2 regions of the Kitasatospora sp. NPDC092286 genome follow, and region 1 is predicted to be linked to the other one. Evidence: riboswitches for the same ligand, from Rfam matches in the RefSeq annotation. Region 1 holds a riboswitch; the other holds the start of a gene.
What was found. Region 1 has a riboswitch for magnesium ahead of ACIQIB_RS07645 (NRAMP family divalent metal transporter). Riboswitches for the same ligand answer to the same signal wherever they lie in the genome.

Region 1 (7,230 bases):
GCGGCTCAGTGGTTGAGCGCGACCTGGACGATCTTGACGACGACCAGGACCATCGCGACCAGCAGGTAGCCGCGCAGCGCGCCCATGCCGATCCTGTAGGCGGTGGAGACCGTGGGCCGGGCGAGGGTCTCCAGCGGCGGCATCCGCCAGTTCTCCCGCCCGGTGCGGTCGATGCGGTCCTTCTCGGTGCCGGTGCGCCGGCGGACGAAGGAGTACCCGGCGGCCGACACCCCGAGGACGCCGCAGACCGCCATGACGGTGAGGATGGTGTCGGCGCTGATGTCCGGGAAGAGCACGGCCGCGGTCAGGACCACCGAGAGGGTGACCAGGACGCCGACCACCGCCGCCGTGAAGGCGTTGGTCCGGGGCCCGTTGACCCAGGGGCCGAGGACGTCCTTGTCGTTGCAGAGCAGCAGCAGGAAGACCGAGGCGGACGGCAGCAGCACGCCGGCCAGGGTCTGGACGCCCTCGGTGAGCAGACCGAGCGGGGAGCCGGGGATCAGCACGATGGTGGCGGCCACCGTCACCAGGCCCGCGTAGACGGCGTAGAAACCCTTGGCCCCGCCCACGCCCCGGTGCAGCGAGTGCTTCACGCCGAGCACGTCGCCGACCGCGTACGCGGTGGAGAGCGAGACCGCGAAGGCCCCGATGATCGAGGCGTCCAGCAGCGCGATCGCGAAGAGCACCCCGGCGAGTTCGCCCGCCTTCACGGCCAGGCCGTGCGCGATGCCCGCCGCGTCGGTGAACTGCCCGAAGCCGTCGGTGCCCGCGAAGGCCGCGGCGGTGAAGCCCGTCATCGCGGCGGCGCCGACGACCACGACGACGATGCCGATCCACAGGTCGACCTTCTCGTAGGCCATGAAGCGCGGGGTGATCCGCTTGTCGATGACGTACGACTGCTGGAAGAACAGCTGCCAGGGGGCCACCGTGGTCCCGACGATGCCGATGATCAGCAACATCACGGTGGACAACTGCCCGGCGCCGCCCGGCAGGTTCGGCACGACGAGGTCACGGGCCATCCGCGTCGCCGACGGGTGGATCAGGAAGTAGACCGGTACCAGCAGCAGCGAGCCTGCGCACAGGGCGATGGCGATCCGCTCGAAGCGCCGGAACGAGCCGGTGAACGCGGAGGCGATGATGACCGCGGCGGCCAGCACGACGGCCAGGGCCTTGGGCAGTCCGAGGTAGCCGGCCGCGAGCGTGATGCCGATGAACTCGGTGACCAGCGTCAGCGCGTTCAGCAGCAGCAGGTCGATCACCGAGAAGGCGCCCCAGAACCTGCCGAACCGTTCCAGGATCAGCCGGGCGTGGCCCACCCCGGTGACGGCGCCCAGGCGGAGCACCATCTCCTGGTTGACGTAGAGGACGGGGACGAGCAGCAGCAGCGTCCACAGCAGGTGGGTGCCGTAGTTCTGGCCGGCCTGACCGTAGGTGGCGAAGGCGCCGGCGTCGTTGTCGCCGACCATCACGATCAGGCCGGGACCAATGACCGCGAGCAGCGTCCTGAGCCGGGCGGAGAGCCCGTGGCGCGGGGTGTCGTCGTCGAGGCGGATGGTGCCGAGGGCGCCCTTGATGTCGCCCAGGTGGGCGTCGTCCAGTACGGCCGCACGCGGCGTGGGAACCTCGGGGTCGAGCATCACGTTCGTCATGACGTGCCTCCCTGACCCCTTCTCTGCGAGGGGGCCGGTCGGGGGCGCGCAGCAGCGATCCCCCCTGCGGGCGCACGGCACCGCGGCCCGCGGCGGCAAAGGGCCGGGCGGGCATGGCGGCGCGCCGGACGCGCGTCACGGCCGGGCCGGGGGCGGCGGGGCATGACGGTGCGTCAGGAGTACGCGCGGGGGAGGTTGTTACCGCGTGCCGGGGGTGAGCGAAAGCAGGCGGGGGCCGGGGCGACTGTGGCCCGGACTACTACTGTCCATGTCTCTCGCCTCCTCCCGGCCGGCGACGCACCACGGGTGCGCCGGATCGACACGGCAAGGAGCGGGCCGACCCGCCGGGCCGGCACACCCCTACTCGTCAGAGCTTTGGCACTTCACGGCGTAATCCCCTTGGCGGGGAAGCCACTTGGGATCAACCCTTAAGTCGGGAGGATCTGTCCTGAACCTGGGCGTCTCTCGACGTCGTCGGGTCAGTGGCCTGTGTCCGTGAAGACGCCTCACCGAACGAGGTGCCTTCTTCGTCTTCTGTCAAACCTTGAGAAGCATAGCCCCTCCGCCGAACGGGTCTCTACAGCTTTGTAGAAGCTTGACCGGGACCTGGGCGAAAGCGGGTGGAACGGGGCCCGCTCCCGGCCCGGGGGTGTCCGGGGCGGGAGCGGGCGGCGCGGGCGGCAGGCCTCAGAGGGCGAGCGCGGGGCGGTGGTGGTCGAGCCAGAGCGCGAGGTCCACCACCCGCTCCAGCCGCAGCCGGTGGCCCCACTCCAACTGGTCGGCCGGGGTGTCGAGGCTGGCCTTGATGACGGTCTCGTCGGCGATGTCGCGGACGTGCGGCGCGTCGAGCGCCTCCCGGGCGAGCCGCTGAAGGCCGCTGTTGTAGTCGGCGTGGTGGGTCGCCGGGTAGTGGTTCTTGGGCCGCCACAGCACCGAGTCGGGGGCCAGGCCCTGACCGGTGGCGCGCAGCAGGCTCTTCTCCCGGCCGTCGTAACTCTTCATCGACCAGGGGGCGTTGAAGGCGTACTCGACCAGCCGGTGGTCGCAGTAGGGGACGCGGACCTCCAGCCCCTGGGCCATCGAGAGGCGGTCCTTGCGGTGCAGCAGCTGACGCAGCCAGCGGGTCAGCGAGAGGTGCTGCATCTCGCGCTGGCGGTGCTCGGCGGCGCTCTCGCCGTCCAGGTGCGGGACGGCGGCCAGCGAGGTGCGGTAGGTGTCGTCGCGGAACTCGCCGATCCGCAGGTGGGCGGCGAGGTCGGGGTTGATCGGCATGGCGGCCTCGTCGCCGGTGACCAGCAGCCACGGGAAGGTCTGCGCGGCGAGCGCCTTGGGGTTGTGGAACCACGGGTAGCCGCCGAACACCTCGTCCGCGGCCTCGCCGGAGAGGGCGACGGTGGAGTGCTTGCGGATCTCGCCGAACAGCAGGTAGAGCGAGGTGTCCATGTCGCCGACGCCGATCGGCGAGTCACGGGAGACGACCACGGCCCGGCGGTTCTCGATGTCGAGCAGGGTGCGCGGGTCGAGGACCACGGTGGAGTGGTCGCTGCCGATGAAGGCGCCGGCCTCGGCGGCGTACGGGGTGTCGTGGCCGGTGCGCAGCACGTCGCCGGTGAACTGCTCGGCCTGGTCGCTGTAGTCGACGGCGTAGGAGCGCAGCTTGGCCTGCGGGCCTTCGGACAGCCGGAGTTCGTCGGCGACGAGCGCGGTGACGACGGTGGAGTCGAGGCCGCCGGAGAGCAGGCTGCAGAGCGGGACGTCCGCCTCCAGCTGGGCGCGGGCGGCGCGGTTGACCAGCGAGCGCACCCGCTCGACGGTGGTGTCCAGGTCGTCGGCGTGCGGGCGGGCCTGGAGCTCCCAGTAGCGGCGCTCGCGGATGCCGTCCCGGTCGAGTACGAGCAGGCCGCCGGGGTGCACCTCGCGGACGCCGGCCCAGACCGTGGGCCCGGTGTTGAACAGCAGGCTGTAGGCCTCGCGCAGGCCGTCCGCGTCGACGGCGGGGGTGACCTCGGGGTGGGCGAACAGGGCCTTGGGCTCGGAGCCGAAGGCGAGTCCGCCGCCGACGGCGGTCCAGAACAGCGGCTTGACGCCGAGCCGGTCGCGGACCAGCAGCAGCCGCTCGGCGCGCTCGTCCCAGATCGCGAAGGCGTACATGCCCTCCAGCCGGTCGACCAGGGCGTCGCCCCACTCCTGGTAGGCGCGCAGCACCACCTCGGTGTCACTGCGGGTCTCGAACCGGTGTCCCCTGGCGCGGAGTTCGGCGCGGAGCTGGTGGTGGTTGTAGACCTCGCCGCTGTAGGTCAGCACCACGCCCGGGTTTTCCTGGCGGTCGGCCATGGGCTGGGCGCCGCCGTCGATGTCGATGACGGCGAGGCGGCGGTGACCGAGCGCGGCGTGGGCACCGAGCCAGATCCCGCCGGCGTCGGGCCCGCGCAGGGCCATGGTCGCGGTCATCGCCTCGATGACGGGGGCGCTGTGGCGGACGTCCTGATGAAAGGACACCCAGCCGGTGATTCCGCACATGCGCGTGCACTCCTTGTGGCGGACAGAGTCGGACGGAGCAGGTGGAGCGGGTGGGACAGGCGGGGCGGGTGGGTCGGACGGGCCGTCGCCCGGCGGCGCCCGGTCCACCAGTCGGGCGGTGGTCACCTGCGGTTCCAGCGGAATCGGACACATTTTCTGCCACCCCGATGGCACGAGCGGTCGTCGCCCTGCATATATAGTTCACCTGCATATGCAGCTGAACAGCTCAATGAGGGGGAAAGTGTGTCCCGCACCGATCCGATCAGGACCGCCGGCCAGGCCGTCCTGCGTCTGCAGAACGTCACCCGGGTCCACGGGCAGGGCGCGTCCGAAGTGCACGCGCTGCGCGGGGTCGAACTCACCGTGCACGCCGGAGAGTTCGTCGCCGTGATGGGCCCTTCCGGGTCCGGCAAGTCCACCCTGCTGACCCTGGCGGGCGGCCTGGACGCCCCGAGCGCCGGCCAGGTGCTCGTCGAGGGCTCCCCGCTCGGCGGGCTCAGCCGGGGGCGGCTCTCCGCCGTCCGGCGCCGCTCGATCGGCTACGTCTTCCAGGACTACAACCTGATCCCGGCCCTCACCGCCGCCGAGAACATCTCGCTGCCGCGCGAACTGGACGGTGTCTCCGGCCGCGCCGCCCGCCGCGAGGCCCTCGCCGCCCTGGAGGAGATGGGCATCCCGGAGCTCGCCGACCGCTTCCCCGACGACATGTCCGGCGGCCAGCAGCAGCGCGTCGCCATCGCCCGCGCACTGATCGGCGAACGCCGGCTGCTGCTGGCCGACGAGCCCACCGGCGCGCTCGACTCCGCCACCGGAGAGTCCGTCCTCGCCGTCCTGCGGGCCCGCTGCGACGCCGGGGCCGCCGCCATGATGGTCACCCATGAACCGGCCCACGCCGGCTGGGCCGACCGCGTCGTCCTCCTGCGCGACGGACGGATCGTCGAGGAGCGCACCCGCCGCCCCGACGGGACGCTCCGCGACCTCGGCGCCGGCCACCCGGAGGTGGCCCGGTGAAGCTCAGCGCCTGGCGGGTCGCCCTGCGCATCGCCCGCCGCGACGCCCTGCGCGCCAAGGGCCGCAGCGCCCTCGTCGTCGCCATGGTCGCCCTGCCCGTCATCGGCGTCACCGGCGCCGACATCGTCCACCGCAGCGGACAGCTCACCCCGGCCGAGCGCGTCGAGCGGGTGATGGGCGGCTCCGACGCCCTGATCAGCGCCCTCGCCCCGGGCCGCACCGTCGAGCAGGCCCCGTTCGCCGACGACGGCACCCTCACCCGCACCGCCACCCCCGGGAAGCCCGCCACGCCCGAGGAGACCAAGGGCGCGGCCGTCGAACCCGCCACGCTGGTGGCCTCGTTGCTGCCCCAGGGCAGCGTCCTCACGGCGGCCCGGCCGGGCCCCGAGGCCAGCGCCGGCTCCCGCGAGGGCCTGCTCCGCACCGACACCGCCGAGGCCGACCTCACCGACCCGGTCTGGGCCGGGCGGCTCGATGTGGTCGACGGCCGCGCCCCCGGCGCCCCGCACGAGGCGGCCGCCACCCGGGCCTTCCTCGAACGGTCCGGGCTGCGGCTCGGCGGGACGACCGCGGTCAAGGGGCTGGACCGCACCCCCTTCACCATCACCGGCGTGGTCGAACACCCGGGCGACCTCAGGAAGGTCGAACTCGTCGCCCGCCCCGGGGAGCTGATCACCCCGCTGGCCGAGGCCCGGGACAGGGACAGGCCCGTGGCCGGTATCGGGTCGGCGGACGAGAAGCCGGTGAGCACGGACGCCTGGCTGGTCCGGCTCCCCGCCGGGGCGGTGATCGACTGGGCCAAGGTGCGGGAGTTCAACGCGTACGGCTACACCGTCACCTCCCGCTCCGTCGCCCTCGACCCGCCGGACCGCTCGGCCGTCCCCTACTACCGGGACGGCCCCCGGTACGCCGAGACCTCCGCCCGGACCACCACCGCCGTCATGGTGGCCACGGTCACCGGCATGGCGCTGCTGGAGGTCGCCCTGCTCGCGGGCCCCGCGTTCGCGGTCGGCGCCCGCCGCTCGCGCCGTCAGCTCGCCCTGCTCGCCGCCGCCGGCGGCAACCGGACCCACGTGGGCGCGGTGGTGCTCGGCGCGGGCGTCGTCCTCGGCCTGGCCGGTGCGGTGACGGGTGTCGTCCTCGGGATCGGCCTGGTCGCGCTGGTGCGGCCCTGGATCGAACGGGCGGGCGGCAGCCGCTTCGGCCACTTCGACCCGGCGCCGCTCGACCTGGCCGCCATCGCCGGCATCGGCGTGGCCACCGCCCTGCTCGCCGCCGCCCTGCCCGCCCTGCAGGCCGCCCGGCGGAGCGTCACCGCGGGCCTCTCCGGCCGCGACACCGTCAACGCGCCGAACCGCTGGATCACCCTGCTCGGCCTGGTGATGCTGGCCGGCGGCGCCGCGCTCGCGCTCTACAGCGCGGGCAGCGGCACCGGCATGCCCGGCACCCCGGTGGCCGGCGGGTACGACGCCCGGACGCTCGGCGTGCTGGGCGGCTCGGTCAGCGCCGAACTCGGCCTGCTCGCCTGCACCCCGGTACTGATCTCGCTCTTCGGACGGCTCGCCCGCTTCCTCCCGATCGCGGCCCGGCTCGCCCTGCGCGACTCGGCCCGGCACCGTTCCAGGACCGCACCCGCCGTCGCCGCCGTCATGGCCGCCGTCGCCGGTGCCGTCGCGGTCGGCGTCTACACCGCCAGCACCGACGCCCAGGCCCGGCAGGACTACCGGCCGCAGACGCCGAACGGCGCCGTCACCCTGACCACCGGCGTCGACAGCCCCGACCTGCCGAGGCTGCGCGCCACGATGGAGCAGGAGCTGCCGGACCTCGGCCCGCGCGGCGACCTCTACCAGGCCGTCTACCGCTTCTGCGCCAACTGCTCCAGCACCGTCCACCCCAAGGGCGGCGACCGGACCAGGCGGTTCGCCGGCCAGGGCCGGCTGGTCGTCGGCGACGACGCCGTCCTGCACAACCTGTTCGCCGTGCACGATCCGGCCGCCGAGCAGGCGCTCGCCGCGGGCAAGGCGGTCGTGTTCGACCCCTCCTACCTGTT
Region 2 (7,230 bases), on a different contig from region 1:
ACCCGGATGCCGAGTTCCTGAAAATAGTTGCCGAAGCGGCGTCCATGTTCGGTATGTCAGAAGACGAAATTGTTCGCTGGCTGGGGCGCGAGGCGCTGCCGATCTTCGCCGAAAGATATCCCGTGTTCTTCGAGAGACACAGCTCGGCTCGAACCTTCCTGCTGACACTGAACGACATCATACATCCCGAAGTGAGGCGGCTCTATCCCGGTGCCGATGTGCCTAGTTTCAGATTCGATACGTCGTCCGATGATGTACTCATCATGAGCTACAGGTCGGAACGACAGCTGTGCTGGTTCGGCGAAGGACTTATCGAGGGTGCGGCCGTTCACTTCGGGGAGTCCGTTCAGATCAAGCAGCCCAGATGCACCGGGCGAGGGGACGAAGAATGCGTATTTGAAGTAAGGCTAGCGTCATAGGAGATTACGGTGGAGCGTGAGCGGAATATAGATCGGGAAGCAGCTCTGCTGGAAAGCCTACTGAACAAGGAACGCAAGGCGCGGCGGCAGGCCGAGCTGATATCAGAGGAAATGATTCGCAAGCTGCATGACGCAAAGAACCAGGAGCTCGAGAAGCAGCGGGGTCTGGAACTGCTGGAGTCGGTGGCTGCGGCATGCAACAACGCGCTCCAGGTGAGCGATCCGCTGCTTGCCGCGGTAAAAGGAATATGCACCTTCACGGGGTGCCCGGCCGGTCATGCGCTGTCGTTCTCGCCGGACAGCGGCATGCTTGCCTCGTACTCGCGTTATTGGTGGGCGGACGATCCGGAACACCTGCGAGCGCTGCAGGCGAATGATGGGCTCATGGTTCCCCGGGGGCGTGGGCCGGCCGGACGCGCCCTGCTGTCCACCGAGGCGCTGACAGGCACCGTCGGCAGCGAGGACGAAGAAATAGATTACATCAAGTCCTGTCGTGAACTCGGAATCACCGAGTTCCTGACGCTTCCTGTTTTCTGTGAATCCGAAGTCATTTTTGTGCTTGAGTTCTTTGCCGCGCCGGGAAAAATCAGCCAGGACGAGATGCTCACGAAGCTGCTGATTCAGGTCGGCGCTCAGCTGTCACGCGTGGTTGAAAGGGCGAAGGCAGAGCGGGAGTTGCAGGACGCGCGCTCGGTCGCGGAGACCGCGGCCCGCAGCAAGAGCTCGTTCCTGGCCACCATGAGTCATGAGATCAGGACCCCGATGAACGCAGTCATCGGGATGACTGAATTGCTGCTGTCTACTGAACTGACGTCCGAACAGCGAAACTTTGTTGATATCATCAATTCCAGCGGGGAGGCCCTGCTTGGTATCATCAATGACGTTCTGGACTTCTCCAAGATAGAAGCCGGCGGGCTGGAGCTGGAGAGCCGGCCGTTCTCCCTGCGTGATATGATGGATTCCGCGGTCGGGGTGATTGCCACCCGTGCCGCAGAAAAATCGCTCGAACTTGCCTGCCTGGTTGAGCCTGACGTTCCGGACAGGCTGGTCGGCGACGGAATGCGTCTCCGGCAAGTACTGACCAACCTCCTCTCCAATGCGATTAAATTTACCGAGACCGGTGAAGTCGTAGTCTCGGTGAGAACCACTGAGGATGTCGACGGGGACGACCGGGCCACGCGGTTGCATTTTTCCGTTTCGGATACGGGTATAGGCATCCCTGAAGATCGCATGGATCGACTCTTCCGGGATTTCAGCCAGGTGGATTCGTCCACCACTCGCCGGTACGGGGGGACGGGCCTGGGGCTGGCGATCAGCAAGCGCCTCGTCGAGATGATGGATGGTTTCATGAAGGTGGAGAGCAAGAGCGGTGTCGGCTCTGTCTTCAGCTTCGAAATCAATCTGGAGGTCGCCGAAGGCAGTCTGCCGCCTGTCGCGGAAGAACCACTGCGACTGAAGCGCCTGCTCATTGTCGATGACAATGCGGTCAACCGCGAAGTGGTCAGGCGGCACGCTGATTCATGGAACATGGTGCCCTATGAAACGGCCTTCCCCGAAGATTCCCTCAGAATACTTGAGTCGGGCGATCCGTTTGATGTGGCAGTCATCGACATGATGATGCCGAAGATGGATGGCGTGGAGCTGGCCAGGAGGATCCACCGGATCCTGGGTCGTGAACGTCTGCCGCTCATACTGGCAACCTCACTGGTGACGTCCAGAGAACTGATCGACCGTGAAGAATTCTCCGCGGTCCTGACCAAGCCTATAAGGGCTTCGCAGCTGCATGATGCGCTTGTGACGGTCATCGTGGGCAAGCGGGAACCCGCCGGGGTGAGCCCTTCCCCGAGCAAGGGTACGTCTCCTGACGGCGCGTCTTCTGACCTGAAAATCCTGCTGGCCGAGGACAATGCGGTGAATCAGCAGATCGCTACGCTGATGTTGCGGAAACTCGGCCACACCGCCGAGATAGTCGACGACGGCAGTCAGGCCGTCGATGCCGTCCTCAATGATTGCTACGACGTCGTGCTGATGGACGTGCAGATGCCCGTCATGGACGGCCTCGAGGCGTCGCGGAAGATCAATCAAATGCTTGAGGCCGGCCGCCGTCCTTACATAATCGCGATGACGGCGAACGCGATGCAGGGCGACCGCGAAATCTGCCTTGCCGCGGGCATGGACGACTACATAGCGAAACCGATAAAGAGTGACCAGTTGGCTGAAGCGCTGAGCCGTGTGTCCGCACCCGGCGGCGAGCAGGACACCACCCCGCAGCCGGAGCACTCCGACACTTCGGTCAGCCGAGAGGTTCTGGAGCGTCTCTGTGACGACCTGGGCGGGGCTTCCTCGGTTGCTGAACTGGCCGAGCTGTTTGTGGAAGATGCGCCGAAACTGATATCCGCCATGTCGGGCAGTCAGCAGAACGACGAGGTGCGGCGGGCCGCTCACACGCTGAAGTCCAGCGCCAGGGCCCTGGGGGCTGACGTGCTGGCCGATATGGCAGCGGAGATCGAAGCACAAGCCCGCGCGGAAACCCTTGGGGAATTCAGTGTGAGTGCAATGAGTGACGAATTCCTTCGCGCGAAGAGTCAGCTCTTCGAGATTCTCACCGAACTGGAAAGCCACAGTCTCGGTTGACTCGCCTCGCTCAGGGGCCGCGGGCGAGGAAGAGGTCGCTGATGTGAAGCATGCCGATGCCGCCACCACGGGCATCGAGCAGCCGAGCGGTCTCGGCCAGGGCCCGGACGCGGGCACCGACCCGGCCCCGGTCCGACCGGGAACGAAGAGGATTCCGGCCACCGGAGGCGGGGCCAGGCCTGGAACACGCTCTTGCCCGGGCCGGGCGGGGCCTGTTCCATGGCGGCATGCCGCGAAGCGAGCTCGTTCTGATGACGGATCACAGCTCGACCGAGGGAAGCCGGGAGACTCTGGCCACCGCCGCGCGGATGCTCACCGGCCGGGCGCCCGTCCTGCTCGACGCGCGGCACTTCATGCGCGGCGGCACCGGCCGGATCGGCCCGGCCGCCGACGGCGGGCTCCGCCTGGAGGTGCCGGCCGAGGGCCTCGCCGTGACGGCGGACACCGTGCTGGTCTACGAGATACCGCCGCACAAGCGGCGCGCCTTCGAGGCCTGCCAGCAGCGGCTCCGCGCGTACGGCGCCCGTTCGCTCGGCACCGACACGGACGGCTGGCGGGCGGCCACCGAGAAGGACCGGACCGTCGAGCGCTTCAGCCGGGACGGCATCGCGCACATGCCCACCATCGCGCTCTCCCGGCCGACCCCCGAGGCCGCCGTCGATGCCTTCGACCGCCTCGGCGGCGACGTCTGGGCCCGGCCGACCGTCGGAATGGGCGGCAACGATGTCTTCCACGTCACCACCCGCGACCAGCTCACCGCCGCCGCGGACCACTACGTGGCCTCGGGCGCCGACTGGCTGATCGCCCGCGACGCCGGGAACTTCAACGCCGACGGCCGGCGCCACCAGTACCGGGTGGTGGTGCTCGGCGGGCGCGTCGTCCGCGCGGTCGAGCACGTCCAGCCGGATCCGGACGCGCCCTGCAACGAGATCCAGGGCGCCGTCTCGACGCTGCTGGAGGACGGCGAACTGCCTGCGGGTCTGGCCGAGTTGGCCGTCTCCGCGACCAAGTCCCTGGGCCTGCCGCTCGGCGGTGTCGACCTCGGCGCGGAGAACGGCGGCGTCGTCTTCGAGGTCAACGTCCACCCGGTGTTCGGCAGCGTCGGGGGCCTGGAGACGGTCGCCCTGCCGTACACCGCCGCCCACCTCGCACTGGGCTGAGCCGAAGCGGCGGCCCGGGCCCGTCGGGGCCCCGGTGGAGGCCTCGGCGGAGGCCCTGGTCAAGGGCGCGGTCGCGCGGGTACTAGACTTGGCACAGTTGTGAAGGCACCTCGTTCGGTGAGGCGTCGCCACGGACACAGGCCACTGACCCCACGACGTCGAGAGACGCCCAGGTTCAGGACAGGTCTCCCCGGCCTAAGGGGTGATCCCAAGTGGCTGCACCCCCGGGTGCTACGCCGTGGCGTGCCAAAGCTCTGACGAGATCAGGGGTGCCCCGCCCGTCCCGCGGCCAGGTGTGCCCGCGGCGCGTGGTGTGGATCTCCCTGATGGCCCCGGTAACGGCGACCCGAGTACGGGCGCCCCGACGGCGAGGAGGTGAGACCTGTGGAGAGCAGTAGTCCGGGCCGAAGTCGGCCCCGCCCCAGGACGTCCCCCTCTTCTCCTGGCACCCGGCACTTCTCCTCCCGTACCGCTCCCGCACCCCGCCGCCGTACCGCCCGCCGCTGACAGCGGCGGCTCCGGCCGCGTGGTCCGGGCGCCGTGCGCGGTGGAGGACGGCCGGGCGCCTCCCGCCCCCGCCCCGCCCGACCCCGCGGCCCCCGGCCTCGGCAGCGGCGGACACCGACCCGTGGAGGTACCCCGCCATGTCCGACTGGCGTGTGCGCGCCGTGCGCGCGAGCAAGCGTCCGTTCTCCCGTTCCGTCACCACGCCGCGCGGCGGCGACGCGCAGCCGGCGCCCGAGCACTCGATGGACCCGAGGCCCGACCAGCCCGCGGAGCCCGTCACGCTGGAGCGCTCCGTCGTGGACGCGGCCGTCTACCGGGGCGGGCACCGGGTCGAGGAACCCGCCAGCCTGGCCGACATCTACCGCCAGCTGCCCGGCAAGCCCGGCACGATGGCCTGGATCGGCCTGTTCCGGCCCGCCGAGGCGCAGCTGCTGGAGGCCGCCGAGCGGTTCAACCTGCACGAGCTGGCGGTCGAGGACGCGATCGTCGCCCACCAGCGGCCGAAGCTGGAGCGCTACGGCGACACGCTCTTCGTCGTGCTGCGCGCCGCCCGCTACCTGGACGACGTGGAGGAGGTCGACTTCGGCGAGATCCACCTCTTCGTCGGCCCCGACTTCGTCCTCACCGTGCGCCACTCGCAGGCCCCGGACCTCTCCGCGGTGCGCAGCCGCCTGGAGGCCGACCCGGAGCTGCTCGCGCTCGGCCCCGAGGCGGTGCTGTACGCGGTGCTGGACGCGGTCGTCGACGGGTACGCGCCGGTGATCGCCGGGTTGCAGCACGACATCGACGAGATCGAGACCGAGGTGTTCGGCGGTGACCCGCAGGTGTCCCGCCGCATCTACGAACTCTCCCGCGAGGTGATCGAGTTCCAGCGGGCCACCCGTCCGCTGCTGGAGATCATGAAGAGCCTGGAGGCGGGCTTCGGCAAGTACGGCACCGACGACGAGCTCCAGCGCTACCTGCGGGACGTGGCCGACCACGCCACGTACGCCGCCGAGCGGGTGGACGGCTTCCGGCAGATGCTGCAGAACATCCTGACCGTCAACGCGACCCTGGTCTCGCAGCGGCAGAACGAGGAGATGAAGCAGCTCGCCGAGGCCGGGCACGTGCAGAACGACGAGATCAAGAAGATCTCCTCCTGGGCGGCCATCCTCTTCGCGCCGACCCTGATCGGCACCGTCTACGGCATGAACTTCGAGCTCATGCCGGAGCTCAAGTGGGCGTTCGGGTACCCGTTCGCGATCGGGCTGATGGCGCTCGTCTGCACCGGCCTCTACCTGGTGTTCAAACGCCGCAACTGGCTCTGAGTGCCGCGGCTCGCCCGTGACCCGCCGTGAGCGGCACGACGTTCGGACAGGGCGTCAGGGTTCCGTCAGGGCGGGCCGGAGGGGCTTGCCCCCCGCCCGCGCCGACGGCTTGGATGAAGGGCATGAACCGCCCGGCACGCCACCACGACCGCCCGCCGCATCCGCGGCCGCCGGTCGTCGCTGCCGCGGCCGTCATCGCCGTGCGCTGAACCGCGCCTCCCCGCCGGACGGCACGGCCCGCGCCGCCCCCTGCCCCGTCGCCGCGGGGCAGGGGGCGGACGCCTTCTCGTACCTTCGTCCCGCACCCCGGCCGGGCGGCTGAAGGAGGCGGTCACCCTCGGCACCGGCCTGGCGATCGGCGTCCGGCCGCGGCTGCGGGAGTACCGGTAGCGGGCTGGTCCGCCGCACTTGTCAGTGGGCCGCCGTAGGGTCGTTCGGGTGCCGAAGAACGGCGACGGACGGCCGCGCGGTTCCACGTGCGGCCGGTCCGGACGGATCGTCAGGGCGTATCGCGATGAAGCAGACGGCGAAGCGGGCGCTGGTCGGTGCGGCCGGGGCGTTGGGCGCGGTGCTGGTCCTCGCCGGGCCATCCGGTGGGGTCTGACGGCCACCCAGGAGGACTGACCGGGCGGCCCCTGCGGCCGGACCACGCGGCGGCACTCCGCTGACGTGGAGCGGTCCGGGACCGGCGGGTGCCCGGCCGCGCGCCGGGGCGGTGTGCACCGACCGGGGGCTCAGTCGTCCGTGTCGGCGGCGGGGCCTTCGTCGGCGCGCTGGTCCTCGGTGCGTCCGGTACGCCAGTAGCCCATGAAGCAGACGGCGCGGCGGTCGATTCCGCGTTCGCCGACGAGGTGGCGGCGCAGCTCCCGGACGGCGGCGGCCTCGCCGGCAACATGTGCGGGGTGACCGCTGTGGTGCGGACGATCAGGAGCGGGAGGGTGCGGACGCGGGGGTGGTGGCGGTGGACAAGGCCGGCTCCTTTCAACGGGCGGGCAGGCGAACGGGTGAAGCGGGCGCAGCGGGGGAGTCGACGCCCGGCCGACCCGTTTCACTTAGGTGAGGCTAACCTGAAATCCCTGGAAGGCGCTGTGGCCGGGCGGCGTTCTCCGGGCTTCTTTGCCGAGCCGCTCCCCGCGTGGGTGGGGCCGGTACCTCTTTGCCCGCAACCCTGGTCTGCTGGGGCTGTCGGCATTGCTGCTCTAC

Region 2: linked by a shared signal. The riboswitch ahead of ACIQIB_RS06070 (magnesium and cobalt transport protein CorA) and the one ahead of ACIQIB_RS07645 (NRAMP family divalent metal transporter) in region 1 are both predicted to bind magnesium.

What each region holds. Positions count from the first base shown of each region.
Region 1 is NZ_JBIVRD010000005.1:213,318-220,547, forward strand. Features, by position in the region: gene ACIQIB_RS07645 (NRAMP family divalent metal transporter) at 6-1,649, opposite strand; M-box (ykoK) riboswitch at 2,001-2,174, opposite strand; gene asnB (asparagine synthase (glutamine-hydrolyzing)) at 2,337-4,169, opposite strand; gene ACIQIB_RS07655 (ABC transporter ATP-binding protein) at 4,413-5,180, shown strand; gene ACIQIB_RS07660 (FtsX-like permease family protein) at 5,177-7,230, shown strand, end outside.
Region 2 is NZ_JBIVRD010000004.1:55,159-62,388, forward strand. Features, by position in the region: gene ACIQIB_RS06055 (heme NO-binding domain-containing protein) at 1-419, shown strand, start outside; gene ACIQIB_RS06060 (response regulator) at 429-3,053, shown strand; gene ACIQIB_RS06065 (RimK family alpha-L-glutamate ligase) at 3,281-4,213, shown strand; M-box (ykoK) riboswitch at 4,316-4,486, shown strand; gene ACIQIB_RS06070 (magnesium and cobalt transport protein CorA) at 4,858-6,027, shown strand; gene ACIQIB_RS06075 (SIP domain-containing protein) at 6,762-7,079, opposite strand.